2 regions of the Microlunatus phosphovorus NM-1 genome follow, and region 1 is predicted to be linked to the other one. Evidence: riboswitches for the same ligand, from Rfam matches in the RefSeq annotation. Region 1 holds a riboswitch; the other holds the start of a gene.
What was found. A riboswitch is a leader RNA that binds a small molecule or an ion and turns the genes downstream of it on or off. The one in region 1 is predicted to bind fluoride.
Positions count from the first base shown of each region.

Region 2: linked by a shared signal. The riboswitch ahead of MLP_RS00635 (hypothetical protein) and the one ahead of MLP_RS19215 (universal stress protein) in region 1 are both predicted to bind fluoride.

Region 1 covers NC_015635.1:4,274,724-4,285,839, reverse strand. Annotated here, with positions in the region: gene MLP_RS19265 (GNAT family N-acetyltransferase) at 1-530, shown strand, start outside; gene MLP_RS19260 (acyltransferase family protein) at 696-1,898, shown strand; gene MLP_RS19255 (TetR/AcrR family transcriptional regulator) at 2,099-2,725, opposite strand; gene MLP_RS19250 (SgcJ/EcaC family oxidoreductase) at 2,811-3,260, shown strand; gene MLP_RS28375 (hypothetical protein) at 3,278-3,961, shown strand; gene MLP_RS28370 (GNAT family N-acetyltransferase) at 4,099-4,620, shown strand; gene MLP_RS19235 (Chromate resistance protein ChrB) at 4,889-5,440, shown strand; gene MLP_RS19230 (MFS transporter) at 5,437-6,705, shown strand; gene crcB (fluoride efflux transporter CrcB) at 6,866-7,240, opposite strand; gene MLP_RS19220 (fluoride efflux transporter FluC) at 7,237-7,743, opposite strand; gene MLP_RS19215 (universal stress protein) at 7,788-8,297, opposite strand; fluoride riboswitch at 8,322-8,396, opposite strand; gene MLP_RS19210 (FtsX-like permease family protein) at 8,441-10,879, opposite strand; partial or broken gene MLP_RS19205 (ABC transporter ATP-binding protein) at 10,881-11,116, opposite strand, start outside.
Region 2 covers NC_015635.1:135,485-146,600, reverse strand. Annotated here, with positions in the region: gene MLP_RS00645 (hypothetical protein) at 1-197, opposite strand, end outside; gene MLP_RS00640 (hypothetical protein) at 259-939, opposite strand; gene MLP_RS00635 (hypothetical protein) at 1,284-1,496, opposite strand; fluoride riboswitch at 1,515-1,587, opposite strand; gene pta (phosphate acetyltransferase) at 1,646-3,724, shown strand; gene MLP_RS00625 (acetate/propionate family kinase) at 3,721-4,944, shown strand; gene MLP_RS00620 (MFS transporter) at 4,941-6,263, shown strand; gene MLP_RS00615 (GTP cyclohydrolase II) at 6,299-6,985, opposite strand; gene MLP_RS00610 (IS3 family transposase) at 7,043-7,912, opposite strand; gene MLP_RS00605 (transposase) at 7,933-8,226, opposite strand; gene MLP_RS00600 (RibD family protein) at 8,347-9,057, opposite strand; gene MLP_RS00595 (hypothetical protein) at 9,048-10,001, opposite strand; gene MLP_RS00590 (glycosyltransferase family 4 protein) at 10,057-11,116, opposite strand, start outside.

The DNA.
Region 1 (11,116 bases):
CCTTGACTGACGGCGTCGTTGCGCTCCGGCCCTGGGGGATCGACGATGTCGACGATCAGTTGGCTGCATTCGCGGATCCTGTCTTCGTACGGTTCTCCGACTGGGCGCCAGACACGCGTGACCAGCTCGTGGATCGCCTGCAAGAGGTCGAGCGGGCGCGCGAGAACGGCCTCGGCATCCACCTGGCGATCACTCACCCCGATACTCCGTCGCACGCACTGGGCGAGGTAGCCCTTTCAGGCATCGACGACACCAACCAACGAGCCAGCGTCGGCTACTGGCTCAGCCCGGCCGCACGTGGCCGTGGTCTGGCGTCCCGTGCCGTCCGCCTGATTGCGAGGTGGGCTTTCGATGAGCTCGGACTCCTCCGGCTCGAACTCACGTGTGGTCCCGACAACCCGGGTTCTCAGGGTGTGGCGGTTCGCTGCGGGTTTCGTCTGGAGGGCCTGCTGAGGTCCCATATGGCCTTCAAGGGCGGACGGCGTGACAGCCTCGTCTATGGTCTGCTGCCAGGCGAGTTGCTCTCCTGAGGTAGGTCGCGTTACTGGCGACGTCGCAGCCAGGTCACCTGGTCGCGGAACACCGCCGACGCGGTCGCCGAAATATGCAAGCATGCTGTTGCCATATTGCTGGCCGCCCGGCCCCGACCAAGACTTGACCAAGACTAGGCACCCGCTTTGCTCCCTTCACGCAGCATGCAGCACCGCCGATATGCAGCACTCGACGGCCTGCGCGGCTTCGCGGCCCTGGCCGTTCTGTTCAGCCACCTCGTACCGCTGGCGCCGTCCCTGCACGTGGTCACCCGGGAGGAGTGGCACCAACCCCTGTCGCTGCCGCAGGACTGGCTGACCTACTCGCCGCTGCATCTGTGGTGGTTGGGCACCGAGGCCGTCTATCTGTTCTTCGTCCTCAGCGGGTTCGTCCTGGCGCTGCCGTTCGTGCAGGCGGGATCCGGCGGACGAACGCCGGAGGGCTACTGGCGTTCCTACTATCCCAGTCGGTTGCTGCGCCTGTACCTGCCCATCTGGGCGTCACTGCTGTTGGCGCTGGTCTTGGTGCAGGCGATCAGCTACCCGGAGAACCTGCCGCCGGGACTGCCGTACGACGCCGACCATCACACGTTGGGCGCCATGCTGTGGCACAGCCTGGCGCTCTTCGGCACCGGCTCGCTGAACCTTCCGCTGTGGTCCCTGAAGTGGGAACTGTGGTTCTCGTTGCTGTTGCCCGTGTACGTCGCCGCGGCCCGGTTGATCCGGCGTCAGATCTGGACCGCCGTCGTGCTCGTGGCCTGCTTCGGTCTCATCGCGTTCGGGCTGCGCTCCGGACTCGGCGTGCTGCAGTTCATGCCGGTGTTCATGATCGGCGTGGTGATCGCGTTCCGGCTGGACGATGTCCGCGGAGCCTGCGGGTGGCTGGCGAGGCGAGTGCCCGGAGCCATGCCGGCATTGCTGCTCATCGGCGTCGTGCTGACCACAGCACGCTGGTCGGTGCTGGGCCTGACCGCCAGCGAAGGTCCGCTGCTGCTGGTGGCGACGGTCTGGTCGATTCTGGGGGTGACCCTGATCGTGGTGAGCGCTCTGGCCTGGGAGCCGGCGGCTGCTGTCCTCTCCAGGAGAACGGCGCGCTTCCTCGGCGCCCGCTCGTACAGCCTCTACCTGGTGCATCTGCCGGTCGTGACCGTGCTGGCCGCGGCCATCGGTGCCGATCGGTTCTGGCTGTTGTTCCCGGTGTGTCTGGCGGCATCGTTCGCGGCCACCGAGGTCTTCTATCGGCTGGTCGAACGTCCGGCGCATCACCTCGCCCGACGCGTCCGCAGTGTGCTGCGACCCCAGCCCAGGCCGACCGACCGGACCGAGGTCGATTCCGTGCCCGGGCCGGAATCACCGACGCAGCCATGAGCCGTTCGGGCGCCATCGGTTGAAATCGGGCGCCGTTGCCCCGGACTTGCTCGGGATGCCCGTGTGGTGACACGTGAGCCGCGGCCACAGCGGCCCGAACAGCCGCTTCCAGTAGCTGTGCTGCGTCCACACGCCGGACATTCTCGTGCTCGATCAGGTCGGCAGATGTGCGGTCCCGAGGGTGTGTGCGTAGGAGACCGTCAGTTGAGTAGGGCCTGGCTGAGCAGTTCGATCCACCAGTTCTCCACGGCATCCGGGGTCCAGCCGCGTTCGCGGGTGGCGAAGTCGTAGGTCTCGATGGCGACGGTGATGGCAAAGATGTCGAGAGCCCGGTCCAGCGTGATCCCAGGCCGAAAGGCTTCCGGTGGCCAAGTCTGGAACACCTCGCGGCGGACCCGGTCGCCGCGACCGCGCCCCTCGGCGTACGCGGCCTGGAGGGCAGGCTCGTTCCGGCGTCCCTCGGCGATCACCCGGATGAGCTCGCCGGCGTTCTCGAACAGCCGTCGCTCGAACCGGACGAAGGCTGCGAGCTGGCCGTGAGGATCGCCCTCGGCGGCATCGAGGTCGGCGACTGCCCGGCCGGCGTCCGCGTCGGCGTCGGCGCTGTCAACCAGAGAGCTGGCGAGTCCCGCCTTGCTGCCGTAGACCGCGTACACCGTCGCTTCCGACACGCCAGCGGCCACGGCGACCGAACGCACGCTGGTGCCGGCCCACCCACGCTCGACGAAACGATCGCGAGCGGCCCGGGCGATGCGCATCCGGGTCTGCTCGGCCTGCTCCTCCCGCAGTGCCGAGCGATATGGCCGTCCGCTCACCTCGGCCGTCATCCTCTCGTTCCTTCCGTCGATGCCGGTTTCACGCGACCACTGTACATCTCCGGTGAGAGGGTCTATATTAACTGATGGATCATCAATGAATGATGACCACTCACTCAAAGGGGAAGCCATGGGCTTGATCGCACCGGCCGAGACATCGGCGGCAGATGTCGTCGCGCGGGACGTGCTGCAACGACTGGAGCACAGCTGGAACCGCGGCGACGGACCGGCGTTCGGGGCGATGTACGCCGAGGACGCGACGTTCGTGACCATTCGCGGGGACTACGCCGTGGGTCGAGATGCGATCGCCGCCGGCCATGCGGCGATCTTCGCGACCACGCATGCCGGCAGCGTCAATCGGATGGAGCTGATCGCAACTCGCGAGATCGCCGACGGTGTTGTGGTGGTGGTGTCGCGGAACGTGCTGACCGCACCCGTTGGGCCGCTCGAGGGGCGGCATGCCGCGATGTCGACGTCGATGCTGGTCCGTACGGCGGGGCAGTGGCAGATCGCGGCGACTCACAACACGCTGGTTGGTGCGCTGTGAGCCGGGCGGTGGAGTCCGTGGAGTCGACCGACTTGCGGCTGACGGGGACTGGTGCGGCACGCGTGGGGGAGCCGGGCGGGCGAGTTGGCGCGGCTCTGCTGGCCATCGCGGGAATCTCGATGGCTGCCGGAGGGCTGTTGCACCCACACGGGTCCGGCGACACCGTCGACGAGGCGTTGGGTGGCATGCTCGCTTCCCCGCTGTGGAACCTGTCCCACCTGCTGGTGCTGGCCGGGTTGATCATCGGTATCGCCGGGTTCGTGCTGGTCCGACGGTCCGACGTGCTGGGGGCGTCGTTGCGGCGGTGGCTGACGCTGGTGATCGTCACTTGGTCGCTCGCCGCGGTCGAGACGGTGCCGCATCTGCTCGCGGGTGGCGAACACGCCGCTCACGTCTCCGGTGGTCCGACCCCGATGACCGATGCGCATGTGCTGCTGTCGACCATCACCACGCCGCTGCTGGCGGTCATCACTGCGCTGTTCGCGATCCAGCTCGCCCGACACGCGCGTACAGCGGTGGCCTGGGTGCTGGCCGGTTTTGCGCTCCTCGGCGCGGTCACCTTCGGGGCGGCGTCGCCGCTGTTGGCCATCACCGGCAACCCGGCGGTCTCGGCTCTCTTCCCGGGCCAGTTGTTCATCGACGTCTGGTTGGTCGGCACCGCGGTTCGGCTGCTGTCGTCCGGGCGACCTGGCCACCGCTGACGCCGTCCGCGGATCTGCTCGGGTTCGTCGGTCTTGCTCGATCTGCAGACCGAGCAGAACCGACAAGATCGAGCAGATCCGGCGGGCCACGAGAAATCCGGGTGCCGGGTGCGGGCAGATCCGTTACGTTGCGAACCGTGCCGAACCTAGTTCCCGCCGGTGCTCTGGCAGAGGTGCTGCCCGGGTCCACGTTGGGCTTGTTTGCATCTCCTGATCTCGCGGAACTGGTCGTCCTGCAGCGTTGCTGCTGGGTGTCGGAGGCGATCGTGAACTCGACGCTCGACATCCCTGCGTTGCACGAGACTCAGGATGAGGTGCTGGCTTGGGCCACTGCCTGGACGACGTTGGTCGTCCGCGCGGAGGGTCGGCTCGTCGCGGCAGTCCGCGGGCGGCGAGAGGGGATGAGCTGGGAGATCGGGCGGCTGATGGTGGCGCCCGACCTCGCGGGTCGTGGCATCGGGTCGAGACTGCTCGCAGTGATCGAGTCTCTCGCACCCGACAACGTCACCGAGTTCGCCTTGTTCACCGGCGCCAAGAGTCTTCGGAACATCGCCTTGTACGAGCGCTCCGGGTATCGATTGATCCATGCTTGGGATCCCGATGGACCGGGTCACATCAGCGGGGCCGTCTTCCTGACCAAACTGCGTACGACTGGCTGAACCCTGGAAACGCGATCGCTTGACGCCGCGGGACCATAGGCGACCGGTAGTTGGGCCGCACGGAGTACGCCTCGCGCCCCCGGGCCACAAACGACCGCGAATCGAGCAGAGGGCTCGGACGGTTTGCGCCACCGGGCCACGAACGACATCGGTACCGCGTAGCGCCCGGACATCCGGCGCCCGCGGGCCAAAGGCGACCGGACCAAGCAAGTCGTTACACTCGTCACAGATCGTGAAGTTCTGTCGTTACGAGTGATGGAGTTCGGATGTGACTGACGAGCCGGCTCGAGTTTGGGTTGTGCTGTTGGTGCGGCTGCCGGCTGATCCGGCGAAGCATCGGATGGCGGTCTGGCGTGAACTGCGCCGCTCGGGGGCCATCTCGATCGGACAGGGTGCGTGGGCGCTGCCCGACACACCCGTGGTCCAGTCGCTGATTGATCGAGTCGCGGAGCTCGCCGACCAGGCCAAGGGCTCGCTGCTCGTGTTGCGGGCCGACGGCTGGGATGACGCACAGCGTCAGCGGCTCCAGGATCTGTACGGGGAAGCGCGCAGCGACGAATGGTCGGAGTTCTTGGCCGACTGCGACAAGTATCTGGCCGAGCTGGCGAAGGAGATCCGGATCCGCAAGTTCACCCTGGCCGAGCTGGAAGAGGAAGAACAGAGCCTGGACCGGCTACGTCGCTGGTGCCGCGAACTTCGCGGTCGTGATCTCTTGGATCCCTCGCGCTCGGCCGAGGGTGTGGCAGCACTGCGTCGTTGTGAGGAGGAGTTCGACGGGTACGCGGACCAGGTCTACGCCGCTCTCGGCGGGCTGACGTGACCGCGCAGCAGACCTCGACCCGCCGTACGGCGTGGAGTCTGGTGGTCGGTTTCGGGTTGGTCAGTCTGACCGCGGACATGGTCTACGAAGGGGCGCGGGCGATCACCGGGCCGCTGCTGGCCTCGCTCGGCGCGACCGCTGCAGTCGTCGGTCTGGTCAGTGGACTCGGTGAAGCTGTATCTCTCCTCCTCCGACTCGTGTCGGGTTCATGGGCCGATCGATCGGGACGCTACTGGCGCTGGACGATCGCCGGGTACGCGATCACGGCCGTCTCAGTGCCGGCGCTTGCGATCACACCGTTCCTCGGCGCGGCCGGTCTGGTGGTGGGCTGCCTGCTGATCATCGCCGAGCGCTTCGGCAAGGCGGTTCGGAGCCCCGCGAAGTCGGTGCTGCTCGCCCAAGCCTCGGGCGTCGTGGGGCTTGGCCGCGGCTTCGGCGTGCACAAGGCACTCGACCAACTCGGTGCTTTCGCCGGTCCGCTGCTGGTCGCCGCCGTGATCAGCCTGACCGGCGCGCTCTGGTCGGGACTTGTCGTGCTCGCGATTCCCGGTGCGCTGTCGATCATCGTCTTGCTGGTGCTCCGCCGCGCCAGCAACGACACCGGGACGGCCAGCAACGGGCCGGACAGTCCGACCCCAGGTGTTGTGTCCAACCCGAGTGCCATGCCGATCCCGAGTGCCACCCCGACCGCGCAGCCACTCCCACGGCATCGACTGCCGAGCGAGTTCTGGACCTTCGCCGCAGCCGCCGGGGCCACGACAGCGGGCTTGGTGACGTTCGCTGTCATCGGCTACCACCTGGTCGACGGACGGGTGACCAGTGCTGCGCTCGTACCGGTGATCTATGCCGCGGCGATGGCCGCCGCCGGGGTTGCCGCGCTGGGTACCGGCTTCCTGTTCGACCGGATCCATGCCCGGGTGCTGCTCGTGCTGCCGCTCCTGGTGGCGGCGGTGCCGGTGTTCGCCTTCGCCGACGCGCTGCCCTTGGTCATGGTCGGCGTCCTGGCCTGGGGAGCGGCCAGCGGACTCCAGGACTCGACCGTCAAAGCCCTCGTCGCGGACCTCGTGCCGGCGCCGCGACGAGGCACGGCGTACGGACTCTTCGCCGCCGTCCAAGGGGGTGCGGCCGTCCTCGGCGGTGTCATCGCCGGTGCCTTGTACGACCACTCGACACCCGCACTGATCGCGTACGTCGCCGCCACGCAGCTGATCGCACTCGTGCTGTTGGTGCGGACGCTGCGCCGTCCGCCGGTCTCGCCGCGCTGACCTCCCGCCGAGAGGGGGAAGCGCTCAGTCTTCTGGAAGGGGTCGGCTTCTGGAATGGGTCGGCCGAAGGCATCCAGGGTGATCGCATCCGGCTCTGGACCACCGCGGTGGCGGTTCTTCTCCCGGGGATGCCCCGATCGAGGCCGCTTGCCAAGCCCGACTACAGACTGAGCCCGAGCGCGAGACCGCCGGCGGCGGCGCCCGTACACAGCACCAGCATGCCGAAACCGTTGATCAAGCCGGCCCGCCACCGGCCTTCCTCGACCAGGCGCACCGTTTCCACACTCGCTGTGCTGAAGGTCGTGTAGCCGCCCATCATCCCGGTCCCGACGATCAACTGCCAGTAGTGCGAGGCCACCTGACCCAGGACGAGCCCGACGAGCAGCCCAAGCACCAGGGACCCGGTGATGTTGATGATCATGGTCGCGTACGGGAAGCTCGGCGGTGTGCGGTGTCGGACTGCGCCGTCGACGATGAAGCGCAGCGCCGCGCCGATGCCGCCGGCTACGCAGACTGCCAGGAACTCGAGGATCATGAGGCCGACCTCGCGATCCGCGGGCGCACCAGATGACGAGCGGTGGCGATGCCGGCAACCGACGCCAGCCCACCGATGATCACTGTGCCGACGCCGTACGCCACGGCGATCACCGGGCTGGCCAGCGCCAGCGTGACGCTGTCCGCGGCCAAGGTGGAGTAGGTCGTGAACCCGCTGATCACACCGGTGCCGATCCCCAGCCGGAGCCGGCGGCTCCAACCGTGATCGGGGCCGAACTCCGACAAGGCCTCCAAGAGCAGGCCAAGGAGGAAGGCGCCCACGAGATTGACGGTGAGGATTGCGACGGGCACCCCGGCGACCGGTGGCATGAGCAACATCAGGCCATAGCGCAGACCGGTGCCGATGGCACCGCCCGCGGCAACCAGAGCGATATTGGCGGGGGAGCGGTGCGCTGCCCGTGGACGTCGGGACTTGGGTCGCTCGGTGACCAGTTCACTGTCGAACGGCGGCGACTCCTGGTGTTTCGGTTCCCGACGCTTCACGTCTTGCCGATGGTTCGCTTCCCCGTGGCTCACTTCTCGGTGGCTCACTGCTCGTCCTCCCAGGGCAGCGGTCCCTCGGCGTGTGCCGTGAGTGGCACCACCACCACGGGGATGGTCTGCCGGTGGGCGAGATGCACCGCGACCGAGCCGCTGAAGTACTCCCGCACACTCGCCCGGACCCCGGAGCGGGTGCCGACCACGATCAATTCGGCGCGAACCAGCTCCGCCAGGCGCGCGATGGCCCGCGCCACCTCGCCGGCCAGCTCGACAGTCCGCACCGAGATGCCCTGGTCGCCCACGAGCCGGTCGATCCGTGCGGCCAGTTCGGGGTCGAACTGGGCACAGATCCACTCTTGGGCATCCGGATCCAGCGGTCGGGCCTCGACGGTTCCGTCGGGATGCTCCTCGACGACATAGGCCGAGGTATCCACGTGGGCACAGACCAGCTCGACATCCAGCGAGCGGGCCAGCCAGGCCGCCGTACGGATGACTGAATCGGGCTGGTGAGAGGTCACCGCGATGACCACGCTGCGATGGGGTGGGGACTGGCTCATGGGCATGCTCCTCAGACGCGAACGATCGTCTCAGGAGTCATCAGCCCTGCGGGGCGGTTCGGGGAGCTACCCCTGGCGGACGCCATCGCCGCGATTCACTATATACGCGATGTACGCGGCTGACCCGCGGGCCCCATGTGACCTCAGGCCTGAGCAAGGGCCTCCACCGGGTGGGCGCGGGCGGCCCGACGCCCGGGAAGCACGGAGGCGACCGCACCGGCCACCACGGCAGCCCCGAGCACGATCACCGTCTGCGGGATCGAGATCGCGAACCGAGTCACGGCAAAGCCGGCCTCGCCCGCCATGGCCGCGGTGCCGACCATGCCGAAGCCGATGCCGGCGAGCACCCCGACGGCGGCGCCGATGAGAGCCAGCAGGATGGCCTCCGCAGCGAGCATCGAGCGCAACTGCCGCCGCTGCAGCCCCAGGGCTCGCAGCAAGGCCGACTCATGGCTCCGCTCGATCACCGACAGCGCCAGCGCATTGCCCAACCCGACGACCGCGATCACGACCGCGACGGCGGTCAGCGCGGTGCTGATGGCCAACAACTGATCAAGCACTTTGCTGATGGCCGCCACATCCAGCAGCGAGCCGGAGACCTCCAGTCCGGTCTGCCGATCGGCGATGGTCCGCACGTCGTCCATCAATGCCGCCGGGTCGGCGTCAGGCTGGGCAGTGGCCCAGACCGCGGTGATCGGCGCGTCGGGCGCCAGTTTGTGCAGCGCGTCCGAGGTGATCGCCAGCGCGCCGGCATCCGCGACATCGCTGGCCCGCAGGACGAAGGAGTGCGATCTGCCGCCGATCCGGATCTCGACCCGGTCACCGGGATTCTTGCGGATCATCTCCAAGGTGAAGGGGTGCACCAGCGCGGTGTTGTCATCGAGAACGTCGAGTCCGCCGGCCACCACCGAGCCGGCATCGGGGCCCAGCCCGTCCAGCCGTACGGTGCCGTTACCGACCTGCGTCTCCGCCGATGGGACGGTGATCGCGGCGCGGATGCCGGGCAGCTCACGCACTTCCCGGGGCACCGAGTTCGGGAGTGCGCCGGACTGGGATCGGACGATGACATCGACCGGGAACTCGTGGTGCAGGGACGCCTCCGTGCTGCTCTTGATGCTGGCGGCGCCCACCTGCAGCGTCACGATCAGGCCTACGCCCAACATCAAGGCCGTGCACACCGCAGCGGACCGGCTGGGATTGCGGACCAGGTTGGCGCTGGCGAGTCGGACGGTCGGCCGGCTCCGTTGCAGCAGTCGTGCGAGACCTCGCAGCAACGGCGGGAGGAACAGCGGTGCCAGCGCGATGATGGCGGCGGCCGCCAGTGCGGATCCTGCGATGCAGAGCACCAGGGTGCCGCTGCCGCCGCGGATCAGTCCGGCGGCGATGGCGGCGACCCCGCCCAGGCCCAGAGCGCCACCGACGACCGCTCGAATCCGGCCCGCTCGTCGGGCGGCCCCCGGCTCGGACACGGGTCGCAAGGCGTCGAGCGGAGTCACGACCATGGCCCGTCGCGCGGGAGCCAGCGCCGACAGCACGGTGATCACCACACCGGCGAGCCCGGTGAGCAGCACCAGCCCGATCCGTACCTCGAGTCCGCTGGACAGTGACCCCGTCGCCGCAGCCCCCACGGCAGCCACGCCGATGCCGATCAGCGCACCCAACAGCGCGCCTAGGACACCAGCGCCGGCTGCCTCGAGCAGGAGGTTGCGGCGTACCTGGGCGCGCGTGGCGCCGACGGCGCGCAGCAGTCCGATCTGGCGGCGCCGCTGGGCGACGACAATGGCGAAGATGTTGGCGATGATCATGGAGCCGACCAGGGCGGCGATGCTGCCGAAGGTGAGCAGCAGATAGCGGATCACGTCGACGCCGCCAGTCACCATCTCGAGCCGCTGCTGGGCCAGGTCGGCAGACGTGACGACATCGGTATCGGCCGGAAGCTGGGTCCGCAGTGTGCTCGCCAGCGTGGGAGGATCGACACCGGGACGGGCGATCACCAGATATTCGACGCCGCCGTCGGCCAGTATCGGTGAGGAGGCCGGCGCGAAGGCGGTGCTCTGCATGCTCGCGAACAGTGAGGCGGACTCGTCGATCAGACCGGTGAGGCGCAGCTGCCGGTCTTCTCCGGCGCCACCTATGCCGCGTACGCCGATGGTGTCGCCGACAACTGCCTTCGCCCGCTCTGCAGTCTGCCGGCCGATGATGATCTCATCGGCGATCCGGGGCCAGGAACCGTCGTGCAAGGTCATCCAGCGCAGTCGCGCATCGCCCGGCAAGGTGGTGACCATCAGCAGTGTGTTGCGGCCGCCGAGGGTTGCCTCCAGCGCGGTGTTCCGGGATGCCTCGACGTGCTCCACTCCGGTCGTCTTCGCGATCGTGGGCGTGAGGTCACGTTCGGTCGTCGGCAGGACGACCACGCTGCTGCCGGCTGTCTGGGCGGAGACCGCCCGTCGGATCGCGGCAGCCTCGGTGTCGACGAAGACCAGGCTGGCGACCACGAAACCGACGCTGAGTGCGACCGCCAGCACGATGCCGAGCAACCGGGTCGGATGGGCCCGTACCTCGGAGAGCGTGACCCGCAGCATCTCAGGCACCGACCTGGCTCAGCTCGACCCGGATCGAGTCGGCGTCGGGATGATCGAGGTCGCCGACCAACTGTCCGTCGTTGATCAGCAGCGCCCGGTCCGCGTAGGCGGCCGCGGCCGCATCGTGGGTGACCATCACGATTGTCTGACCGAGTTCCCGGCTGGCCATCCGCAGCTGCGCGAGTAATGCCTGGCCGTTGACCGAGTCCAGGGCGCCGGTGGGCTCATCGGCGAAGA
Region 2 (11,116 bases), 1.5 Mb from region 1:
AGTTCGTCTGTCACCGGACGCCCAGGAACGCCTGACAACACCGGAAATCCCGACGCCGTGGTGAACTGCGAACTCGGGGCTCGTAGCCCGGAAAGCGCGAGCTCGGAGACAGCCTTCCCGAGCGAGATCCGCTCGGCGGCAGCTTTCGCTCTGGCTGCACTGAGCACCACCGGATCGAGATCGAGGGTCGTGCGCATATGCACATCATAGCATCACCACATCACAGCCTCGCAGCTCTGGCCGAGATGAGCTTCCCGGTCAGGTCAAGGCCGCCGCGATCGACAGCTCGACCTCGAATCTCAGGCGTGAATCGACCTTCACGTGGAGTCCGAGATCGACGATCTTGTCGTCGCGAGGATGCCAGTCGCGTTCGGGGTAGGTTCGTCCCAACAGAGGATCCAGGGCATCGATGGTCGGTTTCCACAGGTTCCGCCAGTTCCGAGTTGGGCCGACCCCGAATGCGATCTGCAGACGCACGGGCCCCTCGACGAGCTCGGGCGTACCAGACAACGCATCACGCACCTGCTGCTTGTAGTTCACCGTGTCTGTCGATGCTGTGGTCAGAATCTGGATCTGGTGCGACGGAGGGTCCGTTAGCTGGGCTGGCCCGATGACGAGATGCGATGACTCAGCGTGCCTCTTGCTGCACCAGACGGAGACCAGCCGCTCGTATGGCAGCGCCGACGCCAGCGGCAGGGCGTAGTTGTCCAGGTCGGCGGCGGTGGTGAGTGCACGGTTCGGGGGAAGGCCGACCTCGAGGCACATCGCCCACGGGCCGGTCGGTGGGATCAAGGGCACCGCTTGAGCGACCGTCTCGGTCAGGTACTCCCGCAGCGCGACCTGCTCCGGGTCGCTGGACCTGTTCCAGGAAGCGGGTCTGGGCGCTGCGCTGAGAACCAGCTTGTCGCCGTTCGGCCTGCCGTACCAATGGACGGTCATCCCGGATCGACCCGACGGAAGGCTGGTTGAGCTCGTTCATCGAGCTGGTGCAGTAGACGGCCGGCGAGTAGCACCATCTCAGAGGCAATGATGGGACCGACCAGCAAGTTCTCGGACAACGATCTCCACCTCCCGCGCATCCTGATGATAGGAGGTCCCACGAGAGGCGTCAGAACCGACCCGAGCGTCGGTGCCCATCAGCCTGGACCCCGACCCCGCATGTGGAAAGGCACTGCGCTCCGCGAGTGCCAGAGGGAGATGCAAGCCAGGACGCAGGCGACCATCCAGACGCGCGGCGTACCCGAAGGCAACGGTCGCCGAGACGATCGACCAGAGCAGCCCGGCTACCACGGTCGAACCCAGATCCCCGGCGGCCTGGACCAGCCCGAGCACACCGAACCCGTTGCCGCGCAGGCTCTCCGCAACGCGTAGGCGACCGCACTCGACTGGGCCTTCTCGGCGAAGCCGATCCCGGCGCCGGACAGCACGAAGGCGAGCAGCAGCAGATCGTCGGCATGGACAAGGGTGGCGAGCCGGGTGAGGTCGGCTGGGTTCATGGCAGGCTCCCTCGACGCTTCGTCGCAGGGGTCATCAGCCGGCCGGCGGTTCGAGGACGATCCTCAGGCGGACACCATCGCCACGGCTACCCTAACGACCGACGCCAGTGCCGCATGGCTCGGGCTCCCCGACTTATAAGGTCACCACCATGACTCGGAGCGTCTACATCGCCTCCCCTGAGGGCCTCACCGGCAAATCCGCCATCGCGATCGGGCTCCTCGACACCCTGACGCGCGAGGTCGGATCCGTCGGCTTCTTCCGGCCCCTGGTGCACGACGGGCTCGACATGCTCGCCGACCTGCTGGTCCATCAGCCGGGCATCACCCAGAGCTATGCCGACGCCATCGGCGTGACGTACGAGACGGCCCGCACCGACCCCGACGAGGCCATGCACACCGTGGTCGAGAAGTTCGGCCGGCTAGCCGAGCGCTTCGATGTCGTGCTGGTGCTCGGCTCGGACTACACCGACATCTCCACCGGCACCGAGCTCACCATCAATGCCCGGATCGCGGCCAATCTCGGTGCCCCCGTCGTGCTGGTCGTGCACGGCCGCGATCGGACGCCGGACGAGGTCTTGGCGACCGTGGATGTCGCGCTCGCCGAGCTGAGGCAGCACCATGCCCATCCCGTCGCCGTGATCGCCAACCGGACCACCCCGGAGGCGCTCGAGGCGACCAGGACTGCCTTGGCCGAGCATTGCGACCTGGTCACCGCGGCACTGCCCGAGTCGGCCCTGCTGTCCGCCCCGACCGTACGCGCTCAGGCTGCCGCCGTGAACGCCGAACTGGTGCTGGGCAGCGATGCCTGGCTTGATCGGGAATCGGGCGGTCTGATCGTGGCTGCGATGAGTCTGCCGAACGTGCTCAACCGGCTGGGCCCCGATGACACGGTGATCGCCCCCGGTGACCGGGGCGAGCTGCTGCCGGGTTTGCTGATGGCACATCAGTCAGGCACCTTTCCGACCCTCGCCGGTCTGATCCTCACCGGCGGCTACCCGATCGACGACCAGATCAAGCGGCTGCTCGACGGCATCCCGCACAACCTGCCGATCCTGTCCACCGAGCTGGGCACCTACACCACCGCGACCGCGCTCTCCGGCGTACGCGGGCCGATCACGAAGACCTCGACCCGCAAGCTGGAGACGGCCCGGCGGCTCTTCTCGGAGAACATCGACGCCGATGCGCTGCTGAAGGCCATCGACGTGTCCGCATCCGAGGTCCGGACCCCGCTGATGTTCGAGTACCAGTTGATGGAACGAGCTCGCGCCGCGAACAAGCACATCGTGCTGCCGGAGAGCACTGACGACCGGATCCTCGAAGCCGCCTCCATCCTGCTGCGTCGCGGGGTCGCCCGGCTCACCCTGCTGGGCGAGGAGACCAGCGTCCGGCACCGCGCCGCGCTGTTGGGCTTCGACATCTCCGACGCGACGATCGTCTCCCCGCACGATGCCGATCTGGTGGAGCGGTTTGCCACCGAGTACGCCAATGCCCGGGCCCATCGGGGCATGACCGTGGAGCGAGCCCGCGAGGTGGTCACCGACGTCTCCTACTTCGGCACCATGATGGTGCATCTCGGCCTGGCCGACGGCATGGTCTCCGGCGCGGTCAACACCACCGCGCACACCATCCGACCGGCCCTGGAGTTCGTCAAGACCAAGGCCGGGGTCGACACCGTGTCGAGCGTGTTCTTGATGTGCCTGACCGACCGGGTGCTGGTGTACGGCGACTGCGCGGTCATCCCCGACCCGACGGCCGAGCAGCTGGCCGACATCGCCGTGTCATCGGCGGAGACCGCGATCCAGTTCGGGGTCGAGCCGCGGGTGGCGATGCTGTCCTACTCCACCGGCGCCTCCGGTTCCGGCGCTGACGTGGAGAAGGTCCGGGCCGCCACCACGCTGGTCGCCGAGCGGTGTCCCGAGCTGCCGTTGGAGGGGCCGATCCAGTACGACGCGGCGGTCGATCCCGAAGTCGCCAGAACCAAGCTGCCGGACTCCGAGGTGGCCGGCCGGGCGACGGTGTTCATCTTCCCGGACCTCAACACCGGCAACAACACCTACAAGGCCGTCCAGCGCAGCGCCCATGCGATCGCCGTCGGCCCGGTGCTGCAGGGTCTGCGTCGGCCGGTCAACGACCTGTCCCGCGGGGCACTGGTGGAGGACATCGTGAACACGGTGGCGATCACCGCGGTACAGGCCGCGAGCATCGAGTCCGATGGAGGTCGGTCATGAGTCCAGCGAGCACGGTCACCGGCCTCCCGACGGTGCTGGTGATCAACTCCGGCTCCTCGTCGCTGAAGTACCAGTTGCTGGTGCCCGACACCGGGGAGGTGCTGGCGTCCGGACTGATCGAGCAGATCGGCGAGGCCTCCGGACGGATCAACCACACCACCGGCGATCACAAATACGTCGAGGAGACCCGGATCGACGACCACGGAGTCGCGTTGGCGGCCCTGCAGGATCAGTTCGCCGCATACGGGCCGAATCTCGACGAGATCACCATCACCGCCGTCGGGCATCGGGTCGTCCACGGCGGCTCCAGCTTCTCCGAGCCGGTAGTCATCGACGACGCGGTGCTGGCCGAGATCGAAGCCCTGTGTCCTCTCGCGCCGCTGCACAACCCGGCGGCGGTGGCGGGCATCCGGGCGGCTCGAGAACGCTTTCACGTACCCCACGTCGCCGTCTTCGACACCGCCTTCTTCTCAGGTCTGCCGGAGGCAGCGAGCACGTACGCGATCCCGACCGAACTGGCCGCGCAGCACAAGATCAAGAAGTACGGCTTCCACGGAACGTCGCACGAGTACGTGTCCCGCCAGGTCGCCACCGAGCTCGGCGTACCGGTCGCCGATCTCAACGTGATCGTCTTCCACCTCGGCAACGGCGCCTCCGTCTCGGCGGTCCGAGGCGGCCGGGCGATCGAGACGTCGATGGGACTGACCCCACTGCAGGGACTGGTGATGGGCACCCGGTGTGGCGACATCGACGCCAGCATCTACATGTACCTGCACAACGTCGCCGACCTGTCGATCGCCGAGATCGACACCCTGCTGAACAAGCAGTCCGGGCTGAAGGGCCTGTGCGGTGACAACGACTTCCGCGCCATCGACCAGCGCATCCGGCGCGGAGACACCGCGGCCAAGCGCGCCTTCGAGGTCTATGTCCACCGGCTCCGGCTCTATCTCGGCTCGTACGCGTTCACGCTCGGCCGACTCGATGCGGTCGCCTTCACCGCAGGTGTGGGTGAGAACAACCCAATGCTGCGCGCCGCGGCGACCAGCGGGCTGGAGCACTTCGGACTGCACCTCGACGAGGGCCGCAATGCCTCCTCGACCAAGCATGCGCGGGTCATCTCCACTGATCATTCACCGGTGAAGATCATGGTCGTGCCGACCAACGAAGAACTGGCGATCGCTCGTCAGGCAGAGGAGCTCGTCGAGAGGCTCCGCCCGTGACCTCATCCGTCAACGGCAGCGGCCGGACCGCTGTCGATCCCGTCCTGCTGCGCTGGCGCAACGCCGTCTTCGTGATCTTCTGGCTGTGCGGGTTCATGTTCGCCAGCTGGGCAGCCCGGGTCCCGGCCGTGCGTGACATCCTCGACGCCTCCACCAGCCAGATGGGCCTGCTGCTCTTCGGGCTGGCAACGGGCGCGGTGCTCGGACTGTTCGCGTCCAGCCATGTGATCGCGAGGCTCGGCGCCACCCCGACCCTGCTGCTGTGCTTGTCGACCTCCTCGGCAGGTTTGGTGCTGATCGGCCTGCTCGCCAGTTTCACACCCTCGCTGGCGATCTTGTTCGCAGCACTGCTGGCCTTCGGGATCGGCTACTCGATCTGTGACGTGGCGATGAACCTCAGCGCCGCCGCCAACGAGCGCCAGATCGGCAAGACCTTGATGCCGATGTATCACGCGGCGTTCAGCATCGGCACCATGTCGGGCGCCGGCTTCGGAGCGCTGTTGGAGCACTTCGGTGTGCCGGTCGGCATTCACCTGATCGGCGTCGGGATCGCCTCCCTGGTGACGAGCCGGATCGCCGTACGGTTCCTGCAGCCGGCGGAGCACCCCGCCGAAGACGCGGTGGGGAACCAGGTCGCCGGTGACCCGCCGGGCGCCGGTGACCTGCCGAGCGGTGACCAGCCGGGCGCAGCGGTCGATCCGATGGCCGACCCGCTGTCGGACACCCCGTCCCCGGAAGGCTGGCGAACTCGACTGGCGGTCTGGCGAGACCCGCGCATCATCGTCATCGGGTTCATCGTGCTGGGCATGGCGTTTGCGGAAGGCTCGGCCAATGACTGGTTGAGCCTGTCCATGGTGGACGGCTACGGGATCTCGAACGCCGGTGGCGCGGCAGTCTTCGGCATCTTCGTGACCGCGATGACACTCGGTCGGCTGTTCGGCGGCAAGGTGCTGGATCGCTTCGGCCGGGTCCCGGTGCTGCGGGGGACTGCGGTGTTCGCCGTCGTCGGACTGCTGCTGGTGATCCTGGGCCCGAACGTGGGCGTGGCCATCGTCGGTGTGGTGCTCTGGGGCTTGGGCGCGTCGCTCGGTTTCCCGGTCGGCATGTCCGCCGCCGCCGACGACCCGAAGACCGCGACGGCCAGCGTCGCCGCCGTGGCGACGATCGGCTATTTCGCCTTCCTGATCGGCCCGCCGCTGATCGGTTTCCTGGGCGAGCAGATCGGCCTGCTGAACGCCTTCTGGGTCGTCGCCGTCTTGGCGATCATCGCGGGTCTCTGCGCACCAGCCGCCCGCGAACCTGCCCGGTCCGCTGACTGAGCCATGCTCCGGCAGTGCCTGTCGGAGCCGTGCGGTCAGCCGCCGGATGCGCCCGCGCCACCGCCGAGCTTGAGGATCCGGTGATCGAGCGCAATCTGATGGCCACCCAGCTCCGCCTTGGCGACCAGATAGTCGGCGTTGTCGGGCGAGAGATGCACGCCGGTCCGGAGCTCCTCGGTGATCTCGATCCCCAGTCTGGCGAGCTGACCGGCCTTGTCCGGGTTGTTGGACAGCAACGCGATCCGCGGGCAGCCGAGTGCCAACAACATCTGCGCCGCGACCACATATTGCCGCTCGTCCGCACCGAAGCCGAGCGCCTCATTCGCGGCGTACGTGTCGAGTCCCTGGTCCTGCAGCAGATAGGCATCGAGCTTGGCGTACAGGCCGATGTCACGCCCCTCCTGACGCAGATAGAGCAGATAGCCGCCGGTCTCGCCGATTCGCTCGACCGCTTCTCGGAGCTGAGGGCCGCAGTCGCAGCGCTGGCTGCCGAGGACGTCGCCGGTCAGGCACTCGCTGTGCGGCCGGACCAGCGGCACGTCCAATTGCGTGGCGTCGGCCGGCACGGTGGCGCGATTTCCCAACCCGATGGCCAGATGCTCGCGACCGTCGACCAGTCCGTCGAAGGTGATGGCGCGTGCCGACGTGCGAAAACCGTCCCCGAATTGCAGCGGCAGTGGCACCTGACTGCGGATGGTGGCGACTGGAACCGCCGGGTGCATCGGGCCTCCTGAGGGTCTTGAGGTTCCCCCTGTTCCACGGACACTCGGGGTTGAGGGTCAGCCCGGACGGTCTGACCCTGTGGAACGGGTTTCAAACTCTATCGGCGACAGCATTCCAATACTCGAATGCCGACGTCTCCGATTATACCATGATTCTATCCATCGAAACATCGCGTTGGCAAGCTCGTCCCGGGTGAACCATACCTGCGAATCGAGCAGCTCGAGTTGCATTCTCTCCCAGAAGGACTCCATCATCGCATTGTCGTAGCAGTCGCCCACACTGCCCATCGACGGCACCAGCCCGGCATCATAGACTTTCTGACTGAATGCCCACGATGTGAATTGCGACCCGTGATCGGAATGCATGATCGTGTTATTGTCGACGTCCATCGGGTTGCGCCGCAGCACCGCCATCCCGAGCGCGTCGACCACGAGCTCCTTCCGCATGTTGTCGTCGATGGACCAGCCCAGGACCCGGCGGGACCAGGCGTCCATGACCGCGGCGCAGTACACCTTGCCCTCCACCGTCGGGTGCTCGGTGATGTCGGTCAGCCACAACCGGTTCGGACCGTCCACCGTGAACCGGCGGTTGACGAGGTCCTTGGCGGGGATGGCGTGCGGGTCCCGGATCGTGGTCCACGACCGACGCCGCCGGTACAGGCCCTGGATGCCGGCCTGGCGCATCAGCCGGGCGACCCGCTTCTGGTTCACCTGCAGGTCGTGCCCCAAGACCAGCTCGGCGTGCACCCGCGGCGCCCCGTACGTCTTCATGTCCTCATCGGCATGGATCTCCTCGATCAGCTTCAACAGCAGCGTGTTCTCCTGTTCCCGTGCCGATGCAGGCCGGCCGCGCCAGTCGTAGTATCCCGACCGCGACACATTCAGCACCCGGCAAGCCACCGCGACATCAATCCCGTCATCGGCCATTTCATGGACCAGCCCGTACACTATTTTGGGAGAACATTCTCCTGGGCAAAATAGGCGGCCGCCCTTTTCAAGATCTCGACTTCCATCTCCAGGCGCCGTTTATCCCGGCGCAGCTCGACCAGCTCCTTCTTCTCCCGACTGGTCAACGCCGTCTCGCTACCACCGGCAGCGTCGGTCTCGGACTGCTCCATCCAGCGACGCAGACACGATTCGGAAATTCCCAGATCTTTCGCCAACTCAGCAACTGGCTTGGACCGCTCACGAGCAAGCTCGACCGCACGACGGCGGAACTCAGGCGGGTGAGGAGCAGGCACAACGACATCCTCCCTGGTGACCAGTGGCCACCTCAGGTCAGGTGTCCGTCAAACGGGGGGAAGTCCATCTCGGCTGGGTTGGTCTGCTGAGCTTCGGTCGGTTGGGTCGGATCGGCTGAGTCAGGGCAGACCGTACCGGCCGGAGAGCGCATAGCGATGCAGCACGACGTCGCCGACCGGACGTGCCTCGACCAACCGGGCCCGCCGATCAGGTCCCCACGGAAAGTCTCCCTCACCGACGAATCTGGGGGCCCGATGATCGCCGACGAACACCGGTGCGACCGCCAACTGCAGTTCGTCGGCCAGGTCCCCGACGAGAAACTGCGTGAGGACCGAGCCGCCGCCCTCGACCATCAGCCGGCGCACCCCACGGGCGTACAGATCCTCGCTCAGTCGGCGTACGTCGACCCGTTCGCCAACCTCGACCAGGGTGGCTCGGCCGTCGCACTGAGTGCGGAGCCGATCCGCCGTCGCGGTCGGGCAATACACCAGCTTGAGTCCGTCACCGGCGCGGAAGAACGCGGCCTCGGGAGGCAGTTCGCCACTGCTGGACAGCGTCACTTTGATCGGTGAGGCGCTCAGGCCTCGGGCCAACCGTTCGCCGATCCGTTCCTGGTCGCGCACGAGCAGCCGGGGATCGTCACGGCGGATGGTGCCGGCGCCCACGAGGATCGCGTCGCAGCCGGCTCGCAGGGCGTCGACCCGATCCAGATCGGCGGCACCGGACAGCACCCAGCGCGGCCCGGAGGCGCCGTCCAGGTAGCCGTCGAGGCTGATGCAGCAGCTGAGCAGCGTGTACGGCCGCTCGGCCGGCCGGGCGCTCACGGCCACCACGCCAGCAGATCGGTGTGCTCGACTGTGACTGCCAGACGCCGGCCGTCGATCTCGGCCCGCCGACGTCGCCGGTAGTCGGCTGCCCGGGTCGCCAAATCCGGCTGCTGCTCGAGCGCCGCATCCAGCCAGCCGGTGAACCAGGCCGCCAGCAGCGCTCTCCCCCGGTCGTCATGGGTGCCCTGCGGCCCGGTCGAGGAACCCAGCGACCATGGACTGGACGCGGATCGGACGGTGGCTCCACGACGACGGAGAACGTGCGTCGCGTACGCCACCGCGTCCGGCCCCAGCAACCGACCCGCCGCCGTGCCGCGTCGTTGGTGTTCGTTGAACGCGGCCAGCACCGCTTGGTCGAGCGGGTCGGACGGGCCGAGCCTGACTCGGCCGACGACCGACAGCGTCAGCAGCGTCGGCACTCGGAGAGCGGCGGCCACCTCGGCCAGCCGGTCGATGGTCGTGGCGGTGAGCACGTCGAGCAGCGCCGAGGCGGTGATCAGGTCCGCGTGCTTCAGATGATCAGCGCTCAGCTCGGCCAGATCGCAGGTGCACCGGGTGACCTCCACAGCATCGTCACTGTCCCGGCTGCGCCCCTCAGATCTACGGGCGGGCACAGACGGGGCGAGCGGCTCAGTCTGGAGGGCTGCATCGCGATCGTGCTCCACCCAGTGCTGCGGCCAGGGCAGCCGTGGAGCCAGCCAACGCCGCTGGGAGCCCGTCCCGCTGCCGAGGTCGTGCACGATCAGGCGGCTCCGATTGTTGCTCGGGTTCGTCGGTGTTGCTCGATCTGTAGATCGAGCAACACCGACAGACCCGAGCAACTTCGGGCGGAGCAGCGGCGGCAGGTCATCGAGCAGTCGGGTGGAACGAGCGAGGGCATCCGCCGGCTCGCGCAGCGCCAGCCAGTCGGCGCTTGCTCTCCCGTGCTCGACCTCGGCCGCCATCATCAGGCGCCCCGTCCGCTGGGAATCGTGGCCACATCCGCGGCACCGGAGTCCCGCATCAGGGAACCAGTCCGCTCAGGATCACGTCGATGTGCTCGACGGTCGAGGACCAGGCCGGCAGCATCTGGCGGCGCGCGGCGGCGGCGTCTCGCAACCGGCTACGCAGCGTCTCGTCGGTCAGCCACCGCCGCAGGGCGTCTGCGAGCGATTCCGGATCGCCGACCGGTATGAGCAGCCCGGGCCCGCTGCCGTCGCCGGCCAGACCGAGCGTGTCCGGCAGCCCACCAGCGAGGGTGGCGATCACCGGGATCCCACGGGCATGCGCCTCGCAGACCACCATCCCGTACGTCTCGATCCGCGATGGCACCACGACCAGATCGGTCTCGGCGTAGCGTGCCATCAGTTCGGCGGGTGCCAGCGGGCCAGTCAGTTCCACGCGTTCGGTCAGTCCCGAGGAAGTGATCAGGTCACGCACCGACCGCCCGTACGCCGGTTCGGCCTCGGGTCCAACCAGCCCGCAGCGCCAGTCGAACTCGCCGAGCCGGGCCAGCGCCGACACCAGCAGGTCCTGCCCCTTGTGCGGGGCGAGCGCACCCACGCAGAGCAGCCGGCCGCCTGCCGCCGTCGGCCAGGTGAGCCCGGCGGACGCGACGCCCGGCTCGGCGACATGTACGCGCTCGCTGGGCAGCCGGTAGTGATCGACAAGCCAGCGACCGGTCCAACGGCTGGTGGCTATCAGCACGTCAGCGCCGGCCAGCACGGCACGCTCCCGGGTGGCGACCGCGCTCTCCGGCGGTGCCGCGACACCGAGCGGCAGATGGACCAACACGATCAGCCGAATCCCCAGAACCGAGCACCGACGCAACTCATCCGGCGCCGCCGACGCGATCAACCCGTCGACGAGCAGCAGCCCACCCCGCGGCACGCGCGCTACGACCGCCGCCAACAGCCCTCGATCGGTGTCGTTCGGCACCGGCCACGAGCCGGCGAGGCGATGCTCTCGGACCACCCAACCGACATCGGTCAGTCCCTGGCAGAGTCGCCGATCATAGATGTTGCCGCCGCTCGGGCGAGCCTGATCATCGATGGCGCCCGGCACGACCACGTCCACCGCGGCA